3 regions of the Agarivorans sp. QJM3NY_33 genome follow, and region 1 is predicted to be linked to each of the others. Evidence: predicted binding sites of a transcription regulator. Region 1 holds the regulator's gene; each other region holds the start of a gene.
What was found. Region 1 encodes sigma-54, which starts transcription at its own class of promoters, with help from an activator protein. Its sites were predicted from a motif close to GTTGGCACGNNNNTNGNNT; they were not measured.

Region 1 (5,697 bases):
GCCCATTGAAGCAGAGGCGAACGAAGTGCGTTACGATTTGAAGACTCAAACGCTTACGCTTACTAACAATGCACTGCTGAAGCAAGAAGAAAGCTTAGTCAAAGGTCAAATGATTAAATACAGCATTAACAAACAAGAAATGGTTGCTCAGGGCGACCAAAACAATCGGGTGACCACCATTTTCTTACCCCAACAACTCAACAAAGTTGCCCCCAAGGCCACGCCTCAACCATGAGTACCTTAATTGCAGAAAACCTTGCCAAAAGTTACAAGGGGCGCAAGGTCGTTAAAAACGTGAGTCTCAATGTTGAAACTGGAAAAATTGTCGGTTTATTAGGGCCCAATGGCGCTGGAAAAACCACCACTTTTTATATGGTGGTTGGTTTAGTCCCAAGGGACCAAGGGCGGATCCTAATTGACAACGAAGATCTGTCAAGTACCGCCATGCATACCAGGGCTCGCAAAGGCATAGGTTACCTACCGCAAGAAGCATCTATCTTTCGTCGCCTCTCGGTAGAAAAGAATATTTTAGCGGTCTTAGAAACACGTAAAGACCTCGATAAACAACAACAAATGGGCGCGCTCGATGACTTACTTGAAGAGTTTCATATTGGTCATATTCGCAAGAATTTAGGCATGAGTCTGTCGGGCGGTGAACGTCGCCGAGTAGAAATTGCCCGCGCTCTAGCTGCCGCACCTAAGTTTATTTTGCTTGACGAACCCTTCGCAGGCGTGGATCCTATTTCTGTTATCGATATAAAAAAAATCATTGAACATCTTCGTGATCGCGGTCTGGGTGTATTGATCACCGACCACAATGTAAGAGAAACACTAGATGTTTGTGAGCACGCCTATATCGTTAGCCAAGGCGAACTGATAGCCTCAGGAAAACCTGAGGAGATACTTAAAAATGAGCATGTGAAACGAGTTTATCTCGGTGAACAATTCAAGCTATAGTTAAAGTATGTCCTCAAACGCGATAATAAAAAGAAGGAACAGCGGTAATTAATGAAAGCATCTTTGCAGTTGCGTCTTGGTCAGCAATTAACCATGACCCCCCAGTTACAACAGGCCATACGCTTACTCCAGCTTTCGACGCTGGATCTGCAGCAGGAAATCCAAGAAGCTTTGGAGAGTAATCCTCTGCTAGAAGCAGATGAAGCGCAAGCAAATGACGCAGACTCGGCTGAATTTAAATCAGCCAGCGAGCAAAATAGTGATGCAAACAATAGCCAAACGGAGATCGATAGCAGCCAGATGGAAACTGGCGATGCGATTAGTCAAGATACCGTCGCAGACGATCTTCCGGTTGACTCAACTTGGGATGACATTTACAGCGCGAGCTCGGCTCCTGCCAGCTCTTCATCCGGTAGCAGCAGTGATGACAACGACATGTTGTTTCAAGGTGAAACCGTTGACTCCTTACAAGATCACTTGCTCTGGCAAATGCGCCTCACGCCTTTTAGTGAAATAGACCAAGCTATCGCCCTCGCCATCATCGACGCAGTCGACCAATCAGGTTACCTGACACAAGATTGTGAGCAATTACTTGAGGGACTACGTTCGATTGAAAATAATGATTTAGATGTCGAGTTAGATGAAATTGAAGCAGTACTTAAACGTATTCAGCACTTCGATCCAGTTGGTATTGCTGCCCGCTCTCTACAGGAATGCTTACTCATCCAATTAAGTCGTTTCAGCGAACAAACACCTTGGCTGAATGAAGCGAAAGACATCGTATCGAATCATATTGACGTATTAGCAAATCGAGATTTTCGTTTATTGGCCCGTAAAACCAAGTTAAAAGAGGAGCAGCTACGCGAAGTGATGCGGCTGATTCACACCTTAGAGCCAAGACCTGGTAATGCCGTCGAACCAAATCAAGCCCAATACGTAATTCCCGATGTCTCGGTGATTAAACGTCAAGGTCGCTGGGTGGTTGAACTCAATCCTGACGCGATGCCAAAACTACGCATCAATTCACATTATGCATCGATGACTAAAACCTCGACCAACGCCAACGATACCCAGTTTATTCGCAGCCATCTGCAAGAAGCAAAATGGTTCATCAAGAGTATTGAAAGCCGTAACGAAACCCTACTGAAAGTCTCTAATTGCATCGTGCATCACCAACAAGCTTTCTTTGAATATGGTGAAGAAGCCATGAAACCGATGGTATTGAATGATGTTGCCGAAGCGGTTGAAATGCATGAATCCACGATCTCTAGGGTCACGACTCAAAAATTCATGCATACCCCTCGCGGGATCTTCGAACTCAAATACTTTTTCTCTAGCCATGTGGCTACCGATGGTGGAGGAGAATGCTCCTCAACAGCCATTCGTGCATTAATTAAGAAACTGGTTGCTGCCGAGAATACCAGTAAACCACTCAGCGATAGTAAAATCGCTGATATTTTGGCAGATCAAGGCATCAAGGTGGCTAGGCGTACGATAGCTAAATATCGTGAGTCATTGGCTATTCCACCTTCTAACCAACGTAAGAGCCTTATTTAAAGGCCACTATAAAGGGGACGACATCTATGCAAATTAACCTTACTGGACACCACGTAGAAATCACTGAGTCTTTGAGAGAATATGTCCACACTAAGTTTACTAAGCTACAACGACGATTCGACCAAATTAATAATGTCCATGTTATTCTCAATGTCGAAAAACTGAATCAGATTGCCGAAGCCACTATACACCTAAATGGTGGTGAATTATTCGCCACTTCAGAACACGCTGATATGTACGCGGCCATCGATAGCCTCATCGATAAGCTCGATCGCCAAGTCATTAAGCATAAAGAAAAACTCACCAAACATTAGTCATAGTAATGCAAATAGATAAAGTACTAAGCTTGGACTGCACCCAAAGTGCAGTCCAATGTTCGTCAAAAAAACGAGCATTGGAATTGATCAGTGAACTAGTTGCGAAGCAACTCGACACCACATCTAAAAGTATATTTGAAAGTTTATTAAATCGTGAACGCATGGGCAGTACTGGCATTGGCCAAGGCATCGCGATCCCTCACGGTAGAATAGGCAATCAATACCATGCGACCGCAGTATTATTACGCTGTACTCCGGCGATTTCCTTTGACGCCATTGACAATCAAGCCGTTGATTTAATATTTGCCTTACTGGTTCCCGAAGACCAATGTCAACAACATCTAAATACTCTCGCTCAAGTTGCTGAAAAACTTAATGATAAGCAAATATGCAAACAACTTCGTACAGCACAAAGTGATGACGAATTATACACGATCATGATAGCCTAAGACTCTAATCGTTATTAGGGGTTATCATGGAACTGATTATCGTTAGCGGGCGCTCCGGTTCAGGTAAAACGGTCGCACTACGAGTATTAGAAGATTTAGGTTATTACTGTGTCGACAATTTACCAGTCGTATTATGGCGTCCTTTAATTGAACACCTAAAAAGACAGTACACCAAAGTCGCCATTAGCATCGATGTGCGAAATTTACCTGATGAACCCTCACCCATCGGTCAACTAATTCGCGATGAAGGCTCTGAGCTTAACCTATTAAGTATTTTTCTCGACGCGAAAGATGATGCACTGATCCGCCGCTACAGTGAAACTCGGCGGGTTCATCCACTGAGTCAAAACGACATGTCTCTAGCCAAGGCCATAGAATCTGAAACCGCCCTGCTCGCCCCCATTTCTCGCAATGCTGACCTAAGAATAGATACCTCGCGTTTATCCGTACATGAATTGAGTCAGCTCATTCGATCGCGAGTGACCGGAGAACAACAACAGCAATTAATTATGGTGTTTGAGTCCTTTGGCTTTAAAAATGGCGTACCCAATGATGCCGATTACCTATTTGATGCTCGCTTTTTACCGAACCCGCACTGGCAAGAAGAACTACGACCTTTATGCGGTCTCGATCAAGCGGTTAAAGATTATTTAGCCAAGCAGCCTCTTGTAGAGCAGTACATCCAGCAAATCGCTGATTTATTAGGATCTTGGCTGCCGCATTTAGAAGCCAATAATCGCGCCTATCTGACCATCGCAATTGGTTGTACTGGCGGACAACATCGTAGTGTTTATGTCGCCGAACAACTGGCTGAACACTTTAGTCAAAAACGTAAGGTGCAGCGGCGCCATCGAACTTTGGAACATAAACTTGAAACTCACTAGACAAGTCGTCGTAAAAAACAAACTGGGCTTACACGCTCGCCCAGCCACCAAACTGGTCGAATTGGTACAAGAATTTGAAGCTGAAGTAAGTATTATTGACGGGGAAAAAACCGCTTCGGCTGCCAGCGTGATGGGATTGCTGGTATTGGCAAGCGCTCAAGGCAATACCCTCACGATAATCTCTGAAGGTAACGATGCAGAGGCTGCTCTCGATGCCATACAACAACTCGTTGAAGCAAACTTCGACGAGGAATAACGCGAATTTATTGATGCAACTGCTACACTAAGTCCTGTTGCATTTTTAGTGAATATTTATATCGTAGCGGACAAGGCAGAGCCTATCGCGTAGAAACAGCACTGATGCAGGTACTCAAGCCGTAAACTGTGACACATGTTACCCAAAGGGTTCCGCTGAAAACCTTTGTACCATCCGCGACAGGTTCACCCGCTCTAAAAGCGTGGTTTAATCTTTACACGACTATAAGGACCGCTTATGCCTGAAGAGATGGAGTTAAATCCTAATCAACACAAACGCCTACAGGAGCTAAACCAAGCGCTCGATAGTGGTATGTTTGTGCATGTTAGGCGAATGCTTCATCAGATGCCGCCTTGTGATGTCGCTCTACTATTAGAATCTAGCCCTCCCGCAGGTCGAAAAGTATTATGGCAACTCACCGATCCGGAAAAGCACGGTGAGATCCTCGAAGAATTAAACGAAGATGTCATGGAAGGGGTACTCCAATTAATGGCCCCCGAAACCCTTGCTGCAGCGACCGAGGGAATGGACACCGATGATATCGCCTACGTGCTTCGCAGCCTACCCGATAGTGTCTATCAAGAGGTATTGTCGCAAATGGATGGCCAAGACCGCCATCGAGTCGAAGCTGCGCTCGCTTATCCAGAAGACACCGCTGGCAGTATCATGAATACCGACACCATCACCCTGCGGGCAGATGTCAGTATTGATGTTGTATTGCGCTATTTGCGGCTTAGGGGCGAACTTCCTGAAGCAACGGATGCACTTTATGTTGTCGATGAGAATGATTTACTACTCGGCGATATCCCACTATCAACCTTGCTCACCGTTAATCCAAGCGTCAACGTCAGAGAGGTAATGGATAGTAATGCTGAAACCATACCGGTCGCCATGGATGAAGATGACGTGGCTTCCCTGTTTGAACGCCACGACTGGATATCTGCCCCAGTAGTTGATGAACAAGGGCGCTTGTTAGGCCGAATTACCATCGATGATGTGGTGGATATTATTCGTGAGCATGCGGAACACTCGATGATGGGGATGGCGGGGATGGACGATGACGAGGATACCTTCGCCCCGGTCTTAAAAAGTACTCAACGGCGCACCGTCTGGCTAGCGGTGAATCTTTGTACGGCTTTAATTGCAGCGTCGATTAGCAATATGTTTGAATCAACGATTGAACAATTGGCAACGCTAGCGATCTTAATGACTATTGTTCCTAGTATGGGTGGCATCGCTGGCAATCAAACTTTAGCGCTCGTGATCCGTGGGCTTGC
Region 2 (5,697 bases), 750 kb from region 1:
TGTTGGTAATCGACAATCCCTGTGGCGGCTACTTTGAGAGCGGCTAAGCCGCAAATGTTCGGTTCCAATTCCCTGAGCTGTTGGCCATCGAGTCGTTCAACTTGAATGCCATTCGTTTGGCAGCGTTGTTCGAGTTCCTGCATTCTACTGAGTTCTAGGGGATTACTGGCAACTAACAGTTTTCCACATTGTTCTACCGGAATATGATGCTGCTTACAAAACGCGAGCGTTTGCTGGTGGCCTTGTTTACAAAAGTTGGCTTTCAGGCTGCCCGGTTGGTAATACACACCCGCATGGATCACGCCGCTGTTATGTCCCGTTTGATGCTGCGCCAATTGAGTTTCTTTTTCGATTAGCAGGATCTTGGCTTGCGGGTGGTGTTGCTGAAGCTGCCAAGCGGTAGAAAGTCCAACAATACCGCCGCCGATAATGATGTAATTGTACATTTTAGTTACTTTCCGTTTCGAGCATCATGCTGTCATTGTGCCCGAGCACTGCTGTTGATACAAAATTAGTGTGAGCAAGATTAAAGGATACAAGATGTTAATGATTATTGTTTAAGGCAATGCTAAGGTGAATTTATCGATGAGGAGTTTCGTTTAATGATCGACTTTACGATTTGGCATGGTTTGTTGCTGTTGGGAGTTGGCTTGGTAGCAGGGGTCATCAATACTTTAGCGGGGGGCGGCTCAAATTTAACGCTACCAGCCTTAATGGTCATGGGAATGCCCGCCGAAATCGCCAATGCTACTAACCGTGTTGGTATTTTTTTACAATGCCTCACGGGAGCCTTAGGTTTCAAGAAACATGGTCAATTAGACATCGAAGATGTGGTCCCTATCTTGTGGCCAACCATGGTGGGGGGATTATTCGGGGCCGTTGCTGCTTCTTATGCCCCCAGCTGGATCATTAAATATTTGTTGCTCGGTGCGATGTTGACGATGGCTGGACTGATACTGATTAAACCCAGTGTCGTTGCTGCGGAACCGGGAACCCAAGCTAAAAAAGTAAGGCAGACGCCCGCCGCCAAATGGAGTCTGGCCTTGTCTGGTTTTTACGGGGGCTTTGTTCAAGCGGGCGTCGGTTTCATATTGGTCGCGGCCTTAGCTGGCAGTCTACGCTACGATTTAGTGAGAGCAAATGCACTTAAGTTAGTTTGCACTTTGGCATTTACTAGCATTGCCTTGGTGATCTTTATTGTTCGTGACCAAGTGTTGTGGTTACCAGGGAGCGTATTAGCGGTGGGTTATATCATTGGCGCGCATTATGCGGTTAAATTTGCCATTAAGGCTGCCCCCACAACTTTGAAGTGGTTTTTATTTGTGATGACCTTAGTGGGCTGTATTGCGGCGCTTTGGTTTTAATTTGGAAGCATGCTCATGAATCGTTTGTTACTGGTTTGCTTTAGTCTGCTGTTGATGTCTGCTTGCACTGCTAAGCCTGAGGGTATAGAGCCTGTAGACAACTTTGATTTGTCTCGTTATCTGGGGACTTGGTACGAAATTGCGCGCCTCGATCATTCCTTTGAGCGAGGCTTAAGCCAAGTGACTGCGACTTACAGTTTAGCTAGGGATGGCCGAGTGAGAGTGCTTAACAAAGGCTTCTCTGAGCAAAAACAAACTTGGTCTGAGGCGAAGGGCATCGCCAAGTTTGTCGATTCACCAAAGGTTGCGCATTTAAAAGTCTCTTTCTTTGGTCCTTTCTACGGAGCCTATGTGGTTTTTGTATTAGATAAAAACTATCAATATGCGTTGGTTGCTGGACCCAATCGAGATTATTTATGGATTTTGGCGCGTCATCCCGAGATCTCTCCTCAGCTTCGAATTGATTTATTAAAGAAAGCCAAAAGCTATGGTTTTGATACCAGTCAATTGATTTTTGTCGAACAACGCCGGCGACGATAAATCATTGTTGAATCAAATTTGGTGCTATTCCTGAGCTGAGAGCTATGCGCTTTATGAGCAATATAACAGTGTTGCATATTTTGATTTAGTCACGAGGGAACCATGATGTGGACTAAAGGTTTGGTTATACAACGTATTGATTGGAATGAACAATTATTTAGCTTACGGATAAAAGCCGATATTGAACCATTCACTGCCGGCCAGTTCATTAAGTTATCGGAAATGCGAGATGGAAAACGTATCGCTCGAGCTTATTCTTTGGTGAATCCTCCTGACAGTGATTATTTAGAGGTTTTAGCCATTAAAGTTGAGCAAGGTTTATTGTCGCCCAATCTACATTCCCTGCAGCTTGGCGATTGTATCGAAGTATCCAGCAGAGCCTCAGGCTTTATGGTTTTAGATGAAGTCCCTGAGGGGAAGCATCTATGGCTGCTCGGCAGTGGGACGGGGATTGGTCCATATTTTTCAATGTTAGAAACTGCTGCGGTATGGCAGCGCTTTGAAAAAATTGTATTAGTTTATGCCGTCAGTTACGCTCAAGATATCGCCTATCAACCGTTGATTGATAAATATAAAGCTCAATATGCAGAGCAATTTATTTTTCAAGCAATGGTGACTCGCGAAGTTTATCCTGATGCACTCAAGAGTCGTATTCCTTTGGCGATCGCCAATGGGGCTCTGGAGCGCGCCGTTGGTTTAGAGTTTAAGGTAGACAATTCGCAAGTGATCATCTGTGGAAATCCTGAGATGATCGCGGATGCACAGCGAGAGCTAGAGCATAAAGCTTTGATTAAAAACCTGCGCAGGAAGCCCGGACAGATCACCGTAGAGCGCTATTGGTAGTGTGGATTGACTTTATTGTGATAGAATCGCTTGAAAATTACACTGCGTTTACAGCTGCATTCAGTTTTGCGGCATGTAAAGCAAAGGAATCATTTGTCAGCTTTTTTTACACTTAGCGTTTAAAATATCAGGTTTGGTTTGTAAGTTATTGTTTAAATAGATTAATTATAGTTGGCTTGAAATTTGCTTTGTATGAGGCAGTAAAAGATTAAATTTTAATAGCAGGATGCTAGTTGGGAGGCGTTGTGTTTAAACATATTTTGTTAGTAGCAAGTTGTGCTTTATCTTTGTCGGCTGTTGCTGCAGAGCAAGTGTGGGATTTCGATGATGGAACTCTGTCCGGAACAAATTATGGCAATACGCTAGATTTAGATGGTTTGAGTGTTCAAGGTTGGTCCGATACCGGGACTCGTCGCGAAGATGAAACCTTAGCGAATACTCGATTGAGTTATAGCGATTATTGGGGCCTGATGTCTAAAAATCAGGACGAACGCTCTGGGTCACCGAGCCATGCTATCGACAGCTTTGGTAATGACCATGACATGGTGCTATTAAGCTTTGATCAGTCAGTTAACCTGTCTGGTTTTACGCTTGGTTGGGCCTATGAAGACTACGGTTATAGTTCATCAAGTAGTGCCGATGTGAGCGTTCTCGCCTATTCCGGTAGTGATACGCCAGTTTTATATGGCCAAACTTGGGACGATTTGGCTGGCTTGGGTTGGACCACCGAAGCGGAAGTTGCGGATGCAGATGAATTTGCCTATCAGGCCATTGATTCCAGTGCTAGCTCTAAATACTGGTTGATTGGGGCATACAATCCGATATTTGGAAGCTTAGGTTGGTCTGATAACAACGATGCCTTTAAATTAGCGGGGGCTAAGGCGACTCCAGGTGAAGATCCTTTACAACCAGCAACCAGTGTTCCTGAACCTGGCACGGTGATGTTGTTAGCCATGGGTCTATTTGGACTTGCTTTACGTAAGAACAAGCGCCAAGCATAATTTAACTGAACTCCTTTTTAGTTTAAAAATACGAAATACGCTGTATTTCGTATTTTTTTGTCTTTTTTTTGCTGCTTGTTCATTAGATACTGCTTGTTGAATCAATTGATTGTTCACGCGAAGTAAAGGAAATGCATGTTAAGAATGAATAAAACGATTATTGCTCTCACGCTGCTGTTAATGGGAAACGTTACCTTTGCCGACGAACAAACCAATAACTATGAACTGGCAGTTAAGGCTTATCAATTAGGTGACGAGAATGAAGCCTTCATTCATTTGAAAAATGCCTTAAAAGCAAATCCACAACATCTCTCTTCTAAATTGTTATTAGCTAAAGTGTATTTTAATGCAAATAACTTAGCTGCAGCAGAGGAGCAGTTAGAAGAAGCTTTATCTCTAGGTGCGGATATTAATCTGGTTCTCCCCTTGCTCGGTAACGTGCTATTGCTGCAAGGGAAAGTTGACGCTGTGTTGGCGCTAGAGCAACGTTCTGCTGAGTTTTCAAAAAATAGTCAATTTGAATGGAAGCTATTACGTGGACGCATCTATTTACGCAAATCACAAGTTGAGCTCGCGAAGTTAGAATTTGAACAAGCACTGCAGTTGGCGCCGAATCAATCGAGTGCAATCAATACGCTGGCAACCCTTTATTTAGCTCAAAAGGAATACCTTTTAGCGGATAAATTAGTCACTCACTCCTTAGCAATTAACAATAATAATGAACGAACTTGGAAGTTGAAGGGTGATCTGGTCGCGGCTCAAGGCATGCTCGAGCAAGCTTTGGTGAGTTATGAACATGCTATTTCCATTGATCCAGAGGATCCTAAGATATTGCGTAGTTTGGTGATGACCAATCTTAAGTTGAATCGTCTTGAGCAAGCTAAGCATTACCTACAGCGTATTCAAAAACAAACCCCCAATGATCCGACTGCCATTCTGATCAATGCGACCTTACTCGCGAAGCAAGACGAATTTGAGCTTGCAGAGCAAAGCCTGGCCGAGTTATCCCAGAAAATTTCTGCAGCGGAAGGGAGTGAGTTAACTGACCCCAGTATGCTGCTGTTTATTCAAGGCGCATCGGAGTTTATTCGCCAGAATGATGAAAAAGCGCAACAGTATTTGAGTCAGTATTTAAAGGCAAAACCGAGTGACTTAGGGGCGACTCGAATGTTGGCCAAGGTTTACCTTCGCTCAGATCAGGCTTATAAGTTGCAATTATTGCTACAAGATAATTTCGAATACATTCTTCCCGATCTGGGTTTATCAGCACAGTTGGTCTATTTGTATATTGAATCCGGGCGAATTCGGGCGGCGCAACAAGCTTTTGAACAGATGCGGGCGTACCATAGTAAATCTAATTATATTGGTATTTTAGAAGCTGAGTTATTACGCGCGAGTGGGGAGCCTCAACAAGCATTTTTGCAGCTCACGTCTTTGCCTTATAGTGATGATCAATCGCCTTTAAAATGGTTGCAACTCAAAGGAGAGTTGGCTTTAGAAATTGATGATATAGATGCGGCGAAACTAAGCATCGATAGCCTGATTAAACGTAAGGTGAATACGACTCAGGCCCAAAATTTGATTGCCGCCTATTATATTAAGATGAATCAAGCTGATTTAGCTCTTCAATATCTAAATAAAGTATTAGCGAAAAGTCCAGAAAATATCAGTGCAATGTTTAATAAGGCGCTGATTTTTCAAACGAATAATGATCTTGACCAAGCCTTGACCATCTTTCAACAAATTCTAAAAATTGAACCTCAGCATTCACCGAGTCACTTAGTTGTCGCCCGTATTTACTTCCAACAACAAGCCTATGCTGATGCGACAGCTCAGCTAGATAAAGTATTGATATATGAGCCGGATAATCGTGTAGCGAAAGAGTTGAAATTAGATATTTATATGCAAACTCAACAATGGCCCTTAGCCTTAACTTTAGTGGAAAAGTT
Region 3 (5,697 bases), 420 kb from region 1:
ATGGTTGAGCTGACCCAATAGTGCTCACCGTTTTTCGTCAAATTACAAATTTCTCCTTGCCACACCTTGCCTTGAGTGATGGTTGACCACATGCTCTTATAAAATTCTGGTGAATGAACTTTTGATTTAATCACTCGGTGAGTTTTGCCGAGCAGTTCTTCTTCAGAATAACCGGATATTTGTAAAAACTTGGTGTTGACGTAGGTGATCCGACCTGAGCGATCTACGGCGCTAATAATAGCATGTTCGTCAAGCGCATTTTTACGGAATGCCAGTTCTTCTACCATGGTTTTAAATGCTTTGCTTAGATCGCCAATTTCGTCTTCCGTTAGTGATGGGAGTGCCGGTCTAAAATCACCTTCGACGACTTTCTGGGTGGCGAGGCTGAGCTTTTTAAGTGGCCTATAGATAATTTTATATTGGCTTAATAGGGCAATGAGTTGGCTTAATAAAACCAAGCCTATCACCATGTTTCTCACCTTATTAATATCCGAGATAACGGTTTGTCGCTTATCACTCCAGTTTACGTCTAACTCAATACGACCTAGATATTTCTCTCCTGAACTTAGTTCATGAACAATATGAATTAGTTGCTTGCTCTGCTTGTCATTTAGCGATGGTTTTACGATGGGGTAATAACGCTTGTTGTTATAGTTATATAGCGCGATGTTCTGCCAGCGAGACTTATAGGTTTCTTCTAAATATTCGAGGTGAACGTATAAAGCGCCCAAGTCTCGTTGCAGTAGGCTCTTGGCAATTGATGATTCTCCCAAAGTGAGCAATTCATAAGTATGTTTCTTATATTCTGTCTTGGCGTTTTCCAATTGCAGCGGGATCCAGTACAACTGAATAATCAGGCTTATCAGAATCAGGCCTATCAAAGGTGGTATCGCGAGCTTTAAATTAATTTTCATCTATTTATTTGGCGCCACATAGAAACGTTCAAGGTCCATTGTTTTGAGTGGTAAATAATCATCTAGGTTTGCCGGTCCTATACTGTTAATAGGGATCTTGGATAATAGTAACAGCCCCTTTTTTGAGCTGCCCATCTCTAATAAAGCATCACGTACTCGCTCTCTTACTTCAATTGGAACTTGAGGTCGTGCAGTAAAGGGGTGAGGCGCTACTTTTGCGGTGCTGTGAATGATGTTTAGTAGTTCTTTATATTGTTTCTTTTGGCGATTCAGGGTTTTTTGCACTCCACCGCCTGCGTCTGCTTCATCTAATAATACATTGAGGTAAACAGAGTCGTGAGTTTTGACATAGCGAGCGTTAAAGTTGAGGTCATATTGGTCTTTCAGTTCTTGTCGCATCAGTAGCGATGCGCCCAGTGCATTAGGCGACGGAAAAACCAAGGTCTTGCCATCTAGTTGTGTAGGGCTTGTGATATTGCTGTCTTTTTTTACAACTAATACGCCATAAAGCTTACGGCCATGATCGCGAACTAAAGGAAGATAACCAGCTTGCTGATTGGCAATCAGCAGGTGGTAAGGATTCATGTAAGCGAAGTCGTATTTGGCAGCGGCCAAGTCTTGCTCGAAATCAGGGATAGAGGTGGAGCCCAACAATTTAAATTTGTAGCCTGTTTTAGCGGTTAGCTGCAGCAGTATTGGATGCCAAATTTGATGCAGTTTATTGGTTTCAAATTGAGGCACAATCCCCACAGAGTAAACTCGCTCTGTTTGCGCTGTGTAACCAGTGGTACTGGTCGTACTTAAAATAAATAAAATAAGGGCAGTCAGTTGCTTCATCGGGCACCTACTTTAATTGGGGGGCATTATCAGCTTATTTTACAATATAGTCACAATGAGTCGTGTCATCGAGATTTCTGGTTATTTCTGGTGAGTATGTCACTTTTGGCAAACAAGATCGTGGCTTCTTGCATGGCTCAACTTATAAACGCTTGTTATGAGTGAGTACCATTATCATGTGTGGTTTTAAGGCGCATGAAAGTGGCGTTTGTGTAGAAAGTGGTCTTTATTTTATTTATTGGCGAACCAAGCGCTTGATTGGAGTTAATGGATGAAGGTTAAGGAGCAAGGAGTTGAAAAGTGGAATACATCAGTTTAAGTCCGTCGAATATTGCAACTGAGCATATCTGCTGTGCATTTTCGGATAAAAAGTGTCAACAAAGTTATCAGGCAAAAAAAGACTGGTTAACCCAACAATTTGAGCAAGGCTATGTATTCAAACGCCTCAATCAACGGGCAAAGGTGTTTATTGAATATGGTCCTGCCGAAACCGCATGGTTGCCGATCGTGGCGCCTAATTACTTGGCGCTTGGTTGTTTTTGGGTGTCGGGAAAATATAAAGGCCATGGGCATGGTCTATATCTTTTAAACCAAGCGATTGAAGATGCCAAGCAGCAGGCCAAACTAGGTTTAGTTGCGGTGGCGGGTCGCAACAAAAATCATTTTATGAGCGATAGCAAATGGTTAATTAAACAGGGTTTTGTGGTGAGCGATGAAACTGCGGATGGCTTCGTTTTACTCTGTTTAGCCTTCGACGAGGAGCTGGTACTCCCTAGCTTCGCTGCTCAGCTTAAAAGCCCGGGGCTTGTACCGCAAGGCTGTGTCGTCTATTTTTCTAATCGCTGCCCTTTTGCTGAATATCATGCGACTCAATCTTTAAGAGAAAGTTGTAAAAAACGTCATATTCCATTGACCGTTATTAAGCTTGATACTTGTCAGCAGGCGCAAAACTGCCCTTCTCCGGCAACCATCTTTAGTTTGTTTTACAACGGTCGGTTTGTGACGACAGATATTAGTGCATGTATGGATAGTCGGTTTGACAAATTCATTCAAGCTTAAGCTCGTATCGTATGATGAGGCGAATCTAAAGCTTGTTGCTGAAATGCTAATATTGAGCAGTTGTCGAGTTTTTTTACACATTTGCATCATTCCTCATGTACAGTTTTATTTACTTATTCGTAAGGCATTGAATTAAATGGTTATTTACTTGTTGGCTTAATTTTTGCTTTTGATGCGCAGACTGAGCGGTCGAGAAACCATCGCTTATCACGGTTTCACTTTGAAAACATAGAATAAATTTAGGCGACTTAGCAGTATCAGGAAAAGTTATATGTTTTATGAAAAATTTGGCCAAGCAGCAGTGATCGGTGTTGCCTTATTGTACTCAGCTGCTAGCCAAGCAACGCCTTTAAGTGATTACAATTTAATCCTCACTGGTGACTATAACTACCAAGGTGGAGAAGTCGAAGGACGAACCATTATTGGTGGTGACTTAAATGCCGCTGGGCAATCGCCAACTTTTGCGATTCGTGAAACCACCGTCCCTTTTGAAGATACGGTTACAGTTGCAGGCAATATCAATGCTTCGAATATTAACCTGAATGCTGGCAGCCTGACTTACGGTGGCAACTTAAATGTGAGCAACGTAAACCTAAATGGTGGCGGCTCCAGTGTGCAAAAAGTGACGGCAGGCGAGCAAGCTGCCATGGCCAGTAATATGGCTGGTCTTGAGTCGCAACTACGTGCCGATTCCGCATATTTTTCCGGTTTAACTGCAAATGGTAGCTTTAGCGCTAGTCACTTGTCTTATAGTGGTAGCGATGATATGGCGGTATTTAATGTCAACTTCAGTGAGGTGTTTGCCCAAAATAACTCTTTGTCATTAGCGGCTGGCTCGGCTAAAACGGTGGTTATTAACGTAGCCGGCTCTGCGGTATCGGTAGCCGGAGGGGTCAACCTTACCAGCGGTTTTGGGATCTTAGATGATGGCCTGAACATTGGCGCGGCGAATATTTTGTGGAACTTCTACGAAGCAGAAACTATCGATTTTAACAGTATCGCCTTTGTCGGCGCGGTATTGGCAATGGATGCCGATTTGGTTGGTGGTGCAGTGTTTGATGGCAGTGTTGCGGCAGAGAGTTTCACCGGTGCCAGAGAATTCCACAATACCGGCTTTAACTGGCAAGAGCCGCAAATTCCTGCGACGGTGAGTGAAGGTTCGAGTTCTATTTTATTTGCCCTTGGCTTAGGCTTTGTGGTGTTATCGCGCCGCCGTAATTGCATCTAAAATCAGCTTTAGCTATTTTCCTGTGCGCCTGTGAACAGCCCCATGCCTTGCATGGGGCTTTTTTAGTGCCATTTCGAACGGTTTGGCGGTGGACTGGCCGCACTTTTTGAGGCGAGTATTAAACGCCTTCAGATGGCCCAATGGTTGTGTTTATCATTTGCTATTTTGCAAATTTGAGTATTGATAATGTGATTCACCTGTTAGCGCTCAACACTAGTAATATTCGGATTAAAAACAAATGCTTAGTTGCTGCCTCGAAGTGTCGTTAACAAGCAATTATATTGAATCAGTTTATGAATGTAGATTATGGCCTCGCGGTCAGAGAGCTTTGCTTCATTGGATGGGAATTGCTGTTTCTCATCTCTAGTTAATACAAAATCTGCTCTGTTCGGAGGCGTTGACTCATATTTTACCGAATTATCAATTTGAGAGTGTGGCGCTGAATATTTTGTTCCTTTTCTTGTTTTTCTGCGGTGACTATTTGCATGCTTGTCTGGGTCCTCTGTGAGTTCATTTCAGGTGGATTTGATGATGGTGTTATGACTTTGGCGACTCAATGACAAAGTTGATCAGACCCGGTCGATGGTATAGATCTACGTCTTGCACGGGTTTCATTCCGATCTTTGTAAGCACGCGTTGGGAGGCAATATTTTCTTGTACAGCAACCCCATAGAGCGCATTGGCTATGTTTTGATTAAAAGCCCATTTTAGGACTGCATGTGCCGATTCAGTCGCATAACCATAACCCCCGCAGGCATGGACCAGGCCCATTCGGATATCGATAAACGCTGGGTTCGGTGCATATTCAAAGCCGATAAAGCCGATTTTTTTAGAGGCTTGATGGGTAAGTTCAATAATAAAGGTTCCAAATTGATGCTCTTGCCAATGCTGTATTCGATTTTCTAGATAACTGCGTTGTTGTTGTGTTGAATATGGTTTTTCGTGAGGAAGATATTTAGTTTGCAGCGGACAAGATAAAATCTCTGCAATAATGTCGATGTCGTTTGTATCGGGTTTTCTTAGTTTTAATTGTTTGGTTTTAATCATTGAATGCTCCAAATAGCAATATACTTAGACCAACGTGCATCACTCATTGATATTCTGTCAACTGCTGGTCTTTAAAACTTGAAAGGTTCGACGCGATATAAGCCACCCAAGACCATGAATTCTTGCTCGCCTTGCAGGCTGCGGGGCAGTAGCGACTCGAAACAGACGATTTTGCTCAAAGGCACCTGCACCGCAAACACTTTTGAGCCGAAGCGTAATGCCGCCTCGGGATCGGCGGTGAAGGAGCTGAGGTTATTGAACAGTTTTACCGCTCGTCCTTCGAGGTTATATTCCGGCAAGGCGGTGCAACCTCGATAGAGGCTGAGGTGCTCGCCATTGGGGTGACGCAGCCGCAGCTCCTGTTGGCAAAAGCAGTAGAGTAGATCCAACTGGTCATAGAGTTCATTGGTATTGTAGGTCGCTTGGCTACACTGTTGGCGAAAGCGCAAATAGGCCGGGCCGTCCGGATCGGCCAGCGTTTCATGGTGAAAACAAGTGAGCAGGCCAAAGCGTGACTCCACCCAGCTGCGCCACGCCGCCCCCTGTTGATTATCGGAGTCAAATAACCACCCCAGCAATAGCCGTCGATAGTTGACCTTCGGCCGCGGCGGA

Region 2: xdp1 (exosortase-dependent surface protein XDP1) is a predicted target of sigma-54. The motif match lies at 2,918-2,936, and genes of this name have one in related genera.
Region 3: ACRRSY_RS21075 (choice-of-anchor A family protein) is a predicted target of sigma-54. The motif match lies at 2,961-2,979, and genes of this name have one in related genera.

Annotation. Positions count from the first base shown of each region.
Region 1 is NZ_CP194039.2:4,230,297-4,235,993, forward strand. It holds gene lptA (lipopolysaccharide transport periplasmic protein LptA) at 1-235, shown strand, start outside; gene lptB (LPS export ABC transporter ATP-binding protein) at 232-957, shown strand; gene ACRRSY_RS18975 (RNA polymerase factor sigma-54) at 1,009-2,514, shown strand; gene hpf (ribosome hibernation promoting factor) at 2,541-2,828, shown strand; gene ptsN (PTS IIA-like nitrogen regulatory protein PtsN) at 2,837-3,280, shown strand; gene rapZ (RNase adapter RapZ) at 3,307-4,164, shown strand; gene ACRRSY_RS18995 (HPr family phosphocarrier protein) at 4,151-4,420, shown strand; gene mgtE (magnesium transporter) at 4,658-5,697, shown strand, end outside.
Region 2 is NZ_CP194039.2:3,477,014-3,482,710, reverse strand. It holds gene lhgO (L-2-hydroxyglutarate oxidase) at 1-446, opposite strand, end outside; gene ACRRSY_RS15725 (sulfite exporter TauE/SafE family protein) at 603-1,364, shown strand; gene ACRRSY_RS15720 (lipocalin family protein) at 1,380-1,904, shown strand; gene ACRRSY_RS15715 (ferredoxin--NADP reductase) at 2,010-2,747, shown strand; gene xdp1 (exosortase-dependent surface protein XDP1) at 2,993-3,748, shown strand; gene prsT (XrtA/PEP-CTERM system TPR-repeat protein PrsT) at 3,884-5,697, shown strand, end outside.
Region 3 is NZ_CP194039.2:4,650,907-4,656,603, reverse strand. It holds gene ACRRSY_RS21090 (diguanylate cyclase domain-containing protein) at 1-914, opposite strand, end outside; gene ACRRSY_RS21085 (phosphate/phosphite/phosphonate ABC transporter substrate-binding protein) at 915-1,751, opposite strand; gene ACRRSY_RS21080 (GNAT family N-acetyltransferase) at 2,052-2,810, shown strand; gene ACRRSY_RS21075 (choice-of-anchor A family protein) at 3,082-4,038, shown strand; gene ACRRSY_RS21070 (GNAT family N-acetyltransferase) at 4,576-5,085, opposite strand; gene ACRRSY_RS21065 (NAD(+)--dinitrogen-reductase ADP-D-ribosyltransferase) at 5,157-5,697, opposite strand, start outside.